DNA from 2 places in the Lysinibacillus sp. UBA5990 genome. Region 1 is predicted to be linked to the other one. Evidence: riboswitches for the same ligand, from Rfam matches in the RefSeq annotation. Region 1 holds a riboswitch; the other holds the start of a gene.
The links. Region 1 has a riboswitch for lysine ahead of B3D94_RS08560 (aspartate kinase). Riboswitches for the same ligand answer to the same signal wherever they lie in the genome.
Positions count from the first base shown of each region.

Region 2: another riboswitch for lysine. It lies ahead of B3D94_RS06725 (amino acid permease); the one in region 1 lies ahead of B3D94_RS08560 (aspartate kinase).

Region 1 covers NZ_DJAY01000011.1:227,161-230,377, forward strand. The annotation lists gene uvrC (excinuclease ABC subunit UvrC) at 1-1,422, shown strand, start outside; lysine riboswitch at 1,515-1,693, shown strand; gene B3D94_RS08560 (aspartate kinase) at 1,825-3,051, shown strand; gene B3D94_RS08565 (YslB family protein) at 3,142-3,217, opposite strand, start outside.
Region 2 covers NZ_DJAY01000010.1:3,337-6,553, forward strand. The annotation lists gene B3D94_RS06715 (hypothetical protein) at 1-149, shown strand, start outside; gene B3D94_RS06720 (CynX/NimT family MFS transporter) at 207-1,439, opposite strand; lysine riboswitch at 1,591-1,767, shown strand; gene B3D94_RS06725 (amino acid permease) at 1,849-3,217, shown strand, end outside.

The sequences.
Region 1 (3,217 bases):
AAATATTTTGGACCGTATCCCAATGCCTATGCGGCAAGTGAAACAAAGAAGCTGTTGGACCGTTTATATCCATTAAGAAAATGTGTGCAACTACCTTCAAAAGTTTGTTTGTATTATCATATGGGTCAATGTATAGCACCTTGTGTGAAAGAAATTGAGGGTCATGTTTACCAGGAAATGATTGAGGATATGACGAAGTTTCTTAACGGCGGTGTGGAAGCAGTCAAAAAAGAGCTTGAAGTAAAAATGCTTGCGGCTGCCGAAAACTTAGAGTTTGAACGAGCTAAGGAGTTTCGTGATCAAATTGCCCATATCGATACGGTTATGCAGAAGCAAAAAATAGTATCAAGTGACACTACTAACCGCGATGTCTTTGGCTATGCTGTGGAAAAAGGGTGGATGTGTGTTCAGGTTTTCTTCGTTCGGCAGGGTAAGCTGATTGAGCGGGATGTTTCTATTTTCCCGATCTATCAAGATGCAGAGGAAGAGTTCCTAACATTTGTGGGACGATTTTATGAAAAACCAGAACATATTAAGCCAAAAGAAGTTTTTATTCCGCAAGCAATTGATGGTGCCATTTTAACGGAATTATTAGGTATCAAAGTTCTTACGCCAAAAAGAGGTCAAAAAAAGGAGTTGGTAGATTTAGCGACGAAAAATGCTGAAATTGCAGTGTCCGCTAAATTCCAGCTTATCGAACGACAGGAAGAACGTACTATTGGTGCATGCGAGGCACTTGGTGATGCCATGGGCATAACGACACCATTACGAATTGAAGCTTTTGATAATAGTCATATGCATGGAACAGACGCCGTATCTGCAATGGTTGTTTTCATTGATGGGAAACCCGCCAAAAAGGAATATCGCAAATATAAAACCCGTACAGCAGCCAAGCATGATGATTATGGTGCTATGCAAGAGGTAATTCGTCGACGCTATATTCGTGTTTTGAAGGAAGGTCTTCCATTACCAGATTTAGTGCTAATTGATGGTGGTAAAGGTCAAATGGAAGTTGCCCGTGAAGTATTAGAGGATGAACTAGGACTAGTTATACCTATTGCTGGTTTAGCAAAGGATGACAAGCATAATACATCCCAGCTATTGTTTGGTGATCCACCCGAGGTCATTGCTTTAAAACGCACAAGTGACGGTTTTTATTTATTACAACGAATACAAGATGAAGTCCATCGTTTTGCGATTACCTTCTTGCGCCAACAGCATGAAAAGCATGCTATCCAATCTGTGTTGGACCAAATTGAAGGTGTCGGTCCAAAACGAAAGCAGCAGTTACTGAAACACTTTGGTTCCGTGAAGAAAATACGTGAGGCTAGTGAGCTTGCTTTACAGGAAGCAGGGATGCCAGCTAATTTAGCAAATCAGATTTATGCCTATTTTCAGCAGGAGTCATTGTCAAAGGAATAGACATATGCTAAGGTTGTAAATAACATTGTGATCCAATGTTAACAGCCCACTTGTTAGATGAGGGCGGAAAAATTTAATATAATCACTTTTAAGGTGATGATAGAGGTGCAAGATTCAAAAGTAGCGCAAAAGAGGATGAACAAATCCTAAGACATTGCGTGAAAGGGGAGCTTGCCGAAGTACAGCATTGTTGTTTCCGCTGTTGTACTGGTTTTGCATTTAAAAAATGTAAGACTGTCGATTCTAAACGTTTCGGAGAGCTATCACACATGCGCAAGTTTTGTTATTGTACATGTTATAGGCAGCTTTCACGTTTTGTGAAGGCTGCCTTTTTAGTTTTCTAGAGGCAGTTTTACACCTTATTTTAGGTGAATTACATGACTGGGAAGGAGAGCAAAAGAAATGTCTAGAATAGTGATGAAATTTGGAGGGGCTGCTTTAGCATCGCCCGAACAAATTCAAGAGGCTGCTCGAAAAGCAATTGCTGAAAGAGATAGAGGTTTCGATGTGGTAGTAGTAGTTGGTGCGATGAGACAAACGATACAGGATGTGAAAATGAGCGTACTTCATTTCACGGATGATGTGTCAAAACGTGAATTAGATGCAGCTGTATCTTCATGCTCTCAGTTATCCAGCTCCGTGTTTGCCATTGCAATACAAGAAGCTGGCTATAATGCGGTGTCACTAACAGGCTGGCAGGCTGGCATTTACACGGATCATATGCATAGTCATGCAAGGATCAATCATATCGATGTTAGCCGTATCGATGAGCATTTGCTGCAAGGACAAATCGTCGTTATTGCTGGAGATCAAGGCATTGACAATGACCAAAATATAACAACGCTTGGGAAAGGTGGAACGGAAACGACAGCCGTTGCACTTGCTGTTGCATTAGATGCTGAGCGGACAGACATTTACACGAATGTTGATGGTGTGTATACAGCAGATCCACGCTTTGTTGTAAAGGCACAAAAACTACAGGAAATTTCCTATGATGAAATGTTAGAGATAGCACATTTAGGATCACACATCATTCATCCACGTGCAGTGGAGTTAGCTAAAAAGTTCCAAATGCCAGTGATCATACGCTCTAGTTTAGTGGAGTCAGTAGGTACTTTATTGAAGGAGGAAGTAGAGATGGAGAAAAATTTAGTAGTGCGTGGTGTTGCCTTTGAATCAGATGTTATTCGTTTAACAATTGGGTATGATGCTTATTCACATGCTTCATTAGCGGATATATTTTCAACTCTTGCTGAAAATCGCATCAACGTGGATATCATTGTTCAAGCAATCATTGATGGATTAAAACCAACTGTGTCCTTTTCGATTTTGAAAGAAGAATTTGCAGAAGCTTTACGTGTTTTAGAGGATAGTAAAGTATCACTTGGCTTTAGCTTTGCTGATTTCGAAATTGGATTAGCGAAAGTTTCAATAGTTGGCTCCGGTATGGTCTCGAATCCAGGTGTCGCTGCTCGCATGTTCGATCGTTTACGTCGTGAAAATATCCCTGTGAAGATGGTGAGCACCTCAGAAATTAAAGTGTCTGTTGTAGTACCGCAGGATGAAATGATTCGTGCAGCAAATGCACTGCATGATGAATTTAATTTAGAGCAGGCTCTTTACATATAATAATAGAAGAAACAGCATTTTCTGTAATTGTCCGAAATAAAAGGAAGGATTGTCATCCCGTTTATTGAATGGGGAGACAATCCTTTTTTGTTACTCTGTTGGAATTGTATGCATAATTCGTTCCTTCACGTCCCATTTGACTGTAAACATAACGTAATTTTGCTTT
Region 2 (3,217 bases), on a different contig from region 1:
GAGGCTATGAACCAGAAGCTTTTTTAGGCTATTATTATTTTAGTTTTTTACTCCTTCAAGAGGCAATCCCTGTTTTTACTGCTATTAAGGCACGTACCAAGAGCACAACAGAGGAAATTAAGGAACTGCTAGCCTTACTAAAACATTAAAAAAAGAAATGTTATATAGATAAAGCAGATGGGCTCAGCTTCCCAATCTGCTTAAATTTAATAGACATATTCATCTTTAGAAGCTCGCATGGAACATAAGAAGAGTGTCATAGCTACAACAACAAAGAGCCAACCTGTAATATTCCAACCACCAAATAAATCATGGAGGTATCCGAATAGAATCGGCCCAATGGCAGCGAATAAATAGCCCAATGATTGTGCAAACCCTGATAGATCAGCGGCTTCAAATGCTGTACGCGTACGGAGTGTAAAGAACATCATTGCTAATGCGAATGAAGCTCCACCTGCTAAACCTAGAAGGATCATCCATAATATCCCCAACGTTGTCCATTCCATTACAACGCCGACAAATCCTACTAAATAGAACGATGTAAACATAAAGACAAGTGGTCTTTGTGAAGCCATTTTACCAGCAATAATGGGGACAGCCAATGCCATGGGGACTTGTGAGAATTGCATAATGGAAAACATCCAACCAGCTTTATCAGGAGCCAATCCCTGCGCAATATAAATTTCAGGAATCCAAGCTGCTGTCGTATAAAATAATAAAGATTGTAAGCCCATTGCACCGGTTACTGCCCATGTAACAGGTGATTTCCAAAGGGGTTTACCTGTTTTCTTGGCCATAGTAGCTGGTTCTGGCTTATTCAATTTCAATTGAGGTATCCAAATTAAAATCGTTAATACGACTAATATAAGCGCTACAGCCAATGCTCCTTGCCAACCTAGAGAAGAATTAGCTATTGGATAACTAATACCTGCTCCAAGTCCAGCCGTTAAGTTCATAGACATAGTAAAAAATGCCATTAGTAACCCTACATGGTATGGAAATTTTAATTTTAATAAACCTGGAATCAACACATTTCCAAATGATATGGCTACGCCAATGAGCACTGTGCCAAATACAAGTAACCCTGTTGTACCAAGGGAGCGTAGTACAATTCCTAAGGCCAATAAAATAGTGGATAAAAATAAGGTTAGCTCAAGCCCAAGTTTTCGTGCTACAACTGGTGCGAACGGTGATATAATGGCAAAAGCAAGCAATGGAATAGTTGTCAAAAAACCGGCTAGAACATTGGAAATACCAAGATCGTCACGGATAAAGGATACAATTGGACCCACAACAGTTAGTGGCATTCGTAATGTAGACGCTATAAATATTATTCCAAAAACTAATAATAAGGTTGTTCCCTTCCAGCTAATTTTTCTGCTCGGGTAGCTGGCGGAATGATCATGTAAAGTCAAAATAATTCCCCCTGTTATAACCATTCTAATTGAACTACTATAACACTTTATCACACTATTAAAAATAGTGGAAAATTCACAAAATACAAAACATTAATGGTTATATTGAAATGTCTTAGGTCTTATGTTAGTATAGTAAGCATCATAAATTTAATAATTATATGCCTCATGTTTGTATTGAGGTAGAGGTCGCGATATTTATAAGTAAGCTAATTGAAATGACAAGCATTGAAGAGATTAGCTGAAAGGAAATATTGCCGAAGTGTGAGGGGACTTGAAAACCTCATGCTGGGGCTGTCTCCGAAAGGAACAGAACTGTCACGTTTGTACAACGTGTTGAGCTATCGTTTAGGAAAAACTGAGATTAACTTAGCCATCACATTGTTCATGTGATGGCATTTTTTTGCCTCATAAATAGGAAGGAAGCTATATCGTGAGTGAAATAAAAGTAAATCAGCTCGGCCATAAAGCACCGAAGCTGAAAAAAGAATTAAAAAGCCGTCATATCACAATGATTTCTTTAGGCGGTACAATTGGTACAGGGCTATTTCTAGCCAGTGGTGGCGCCATTGCACAAGCAGGACCGGGAGGCGCATTGCTTGCCTATGCGTTAATCGGTATTATGGTATATTTCTTAATGACAAGTTTAGGTGAAATGGCTGCATATATGCCGTCCTCGGGTTCTTTTAGTACGTATGCGACAAAATTTGTAGATCCAGCTTTAGGCTTTGCACTTGGCTGGAACTATTGGTATAACTGGGCAATTACGATTGCAGCAGAAATTGCGGCAGTGTCATTAATTATGAAATATTGGTTCCCAGATAGCTCATCAGCACTTTGGACAGTATTATTTATTGTAATTGTACTGACATTTAATTTATTGTCTGTAAAGAGCTATGGTGAAAGTGAATATTGGTTTGCGATGATTAAAGTGGCTACGGTCATTGTATTTATTATTATTAGCATATTAATGATTTTTGGTATTTTAGGTGGACAGGCACCTGTAGGTTTTACAAATTTCTTTATTAGTGATGGACCATTCCATGGTGGCTTCCTTGCTACATTTGGTATTTTCCTTGCAGCAGGATTTTCATTCCAAGGAACAGAGTTACTGGGGGTTACAGCAGGGGAAACAGATGATCCAGGAAAAAATATACCGAAGGCAGTAAAATCGGTGTTTTGGCGTATTATTTTATTTTATATTTTAGCTATTGCTGCTATAGGGATGTTGATTCCATTCACAGATGAGCGCTTATTATCGGAGGATATCGCTGTATCTCCATTTACGCTGGTGTTTGATCGTTTAGGCATTGCTTTTGCTGCTTCCTTAATGAATGCCATTATTTTAACGGCTATGCTATCAGCAGGAAATTCTGGACTGTATGCATCTTCACGTATGCTATGGCAATTAGCAGTGGATGGTCATGCTCCTAAATTTTTTGCAAAGTTAAGTCGTCGAGGTATTCCGATTTATGCATTGATCGCAACGTTAGCTGTAGGCTGTGTAGCGTTTTTAGCGTCATTCTTTGGTGATGGGGTTGTTTATATTTGGCTTTTAAATGCCTCGGGGATGTCAGGGTTTATTGCTTGGCTAGGTATTGCATTTAGTCATTATCGTTTCCGTCGTGCTTTCGAGGCGCAGGGTTTAGATCCAAAGCTATTACCGTATAAAGCAAAGCTATACCCATTCGGTCCACTATTCGCCTTTACTATTTGTATGATTGTCGTAATTGGACAGAATTACACAGCATTTATCGGGGGTACAATCGATTGGTATGGTATCCTTGTTTCCTATATTGGTA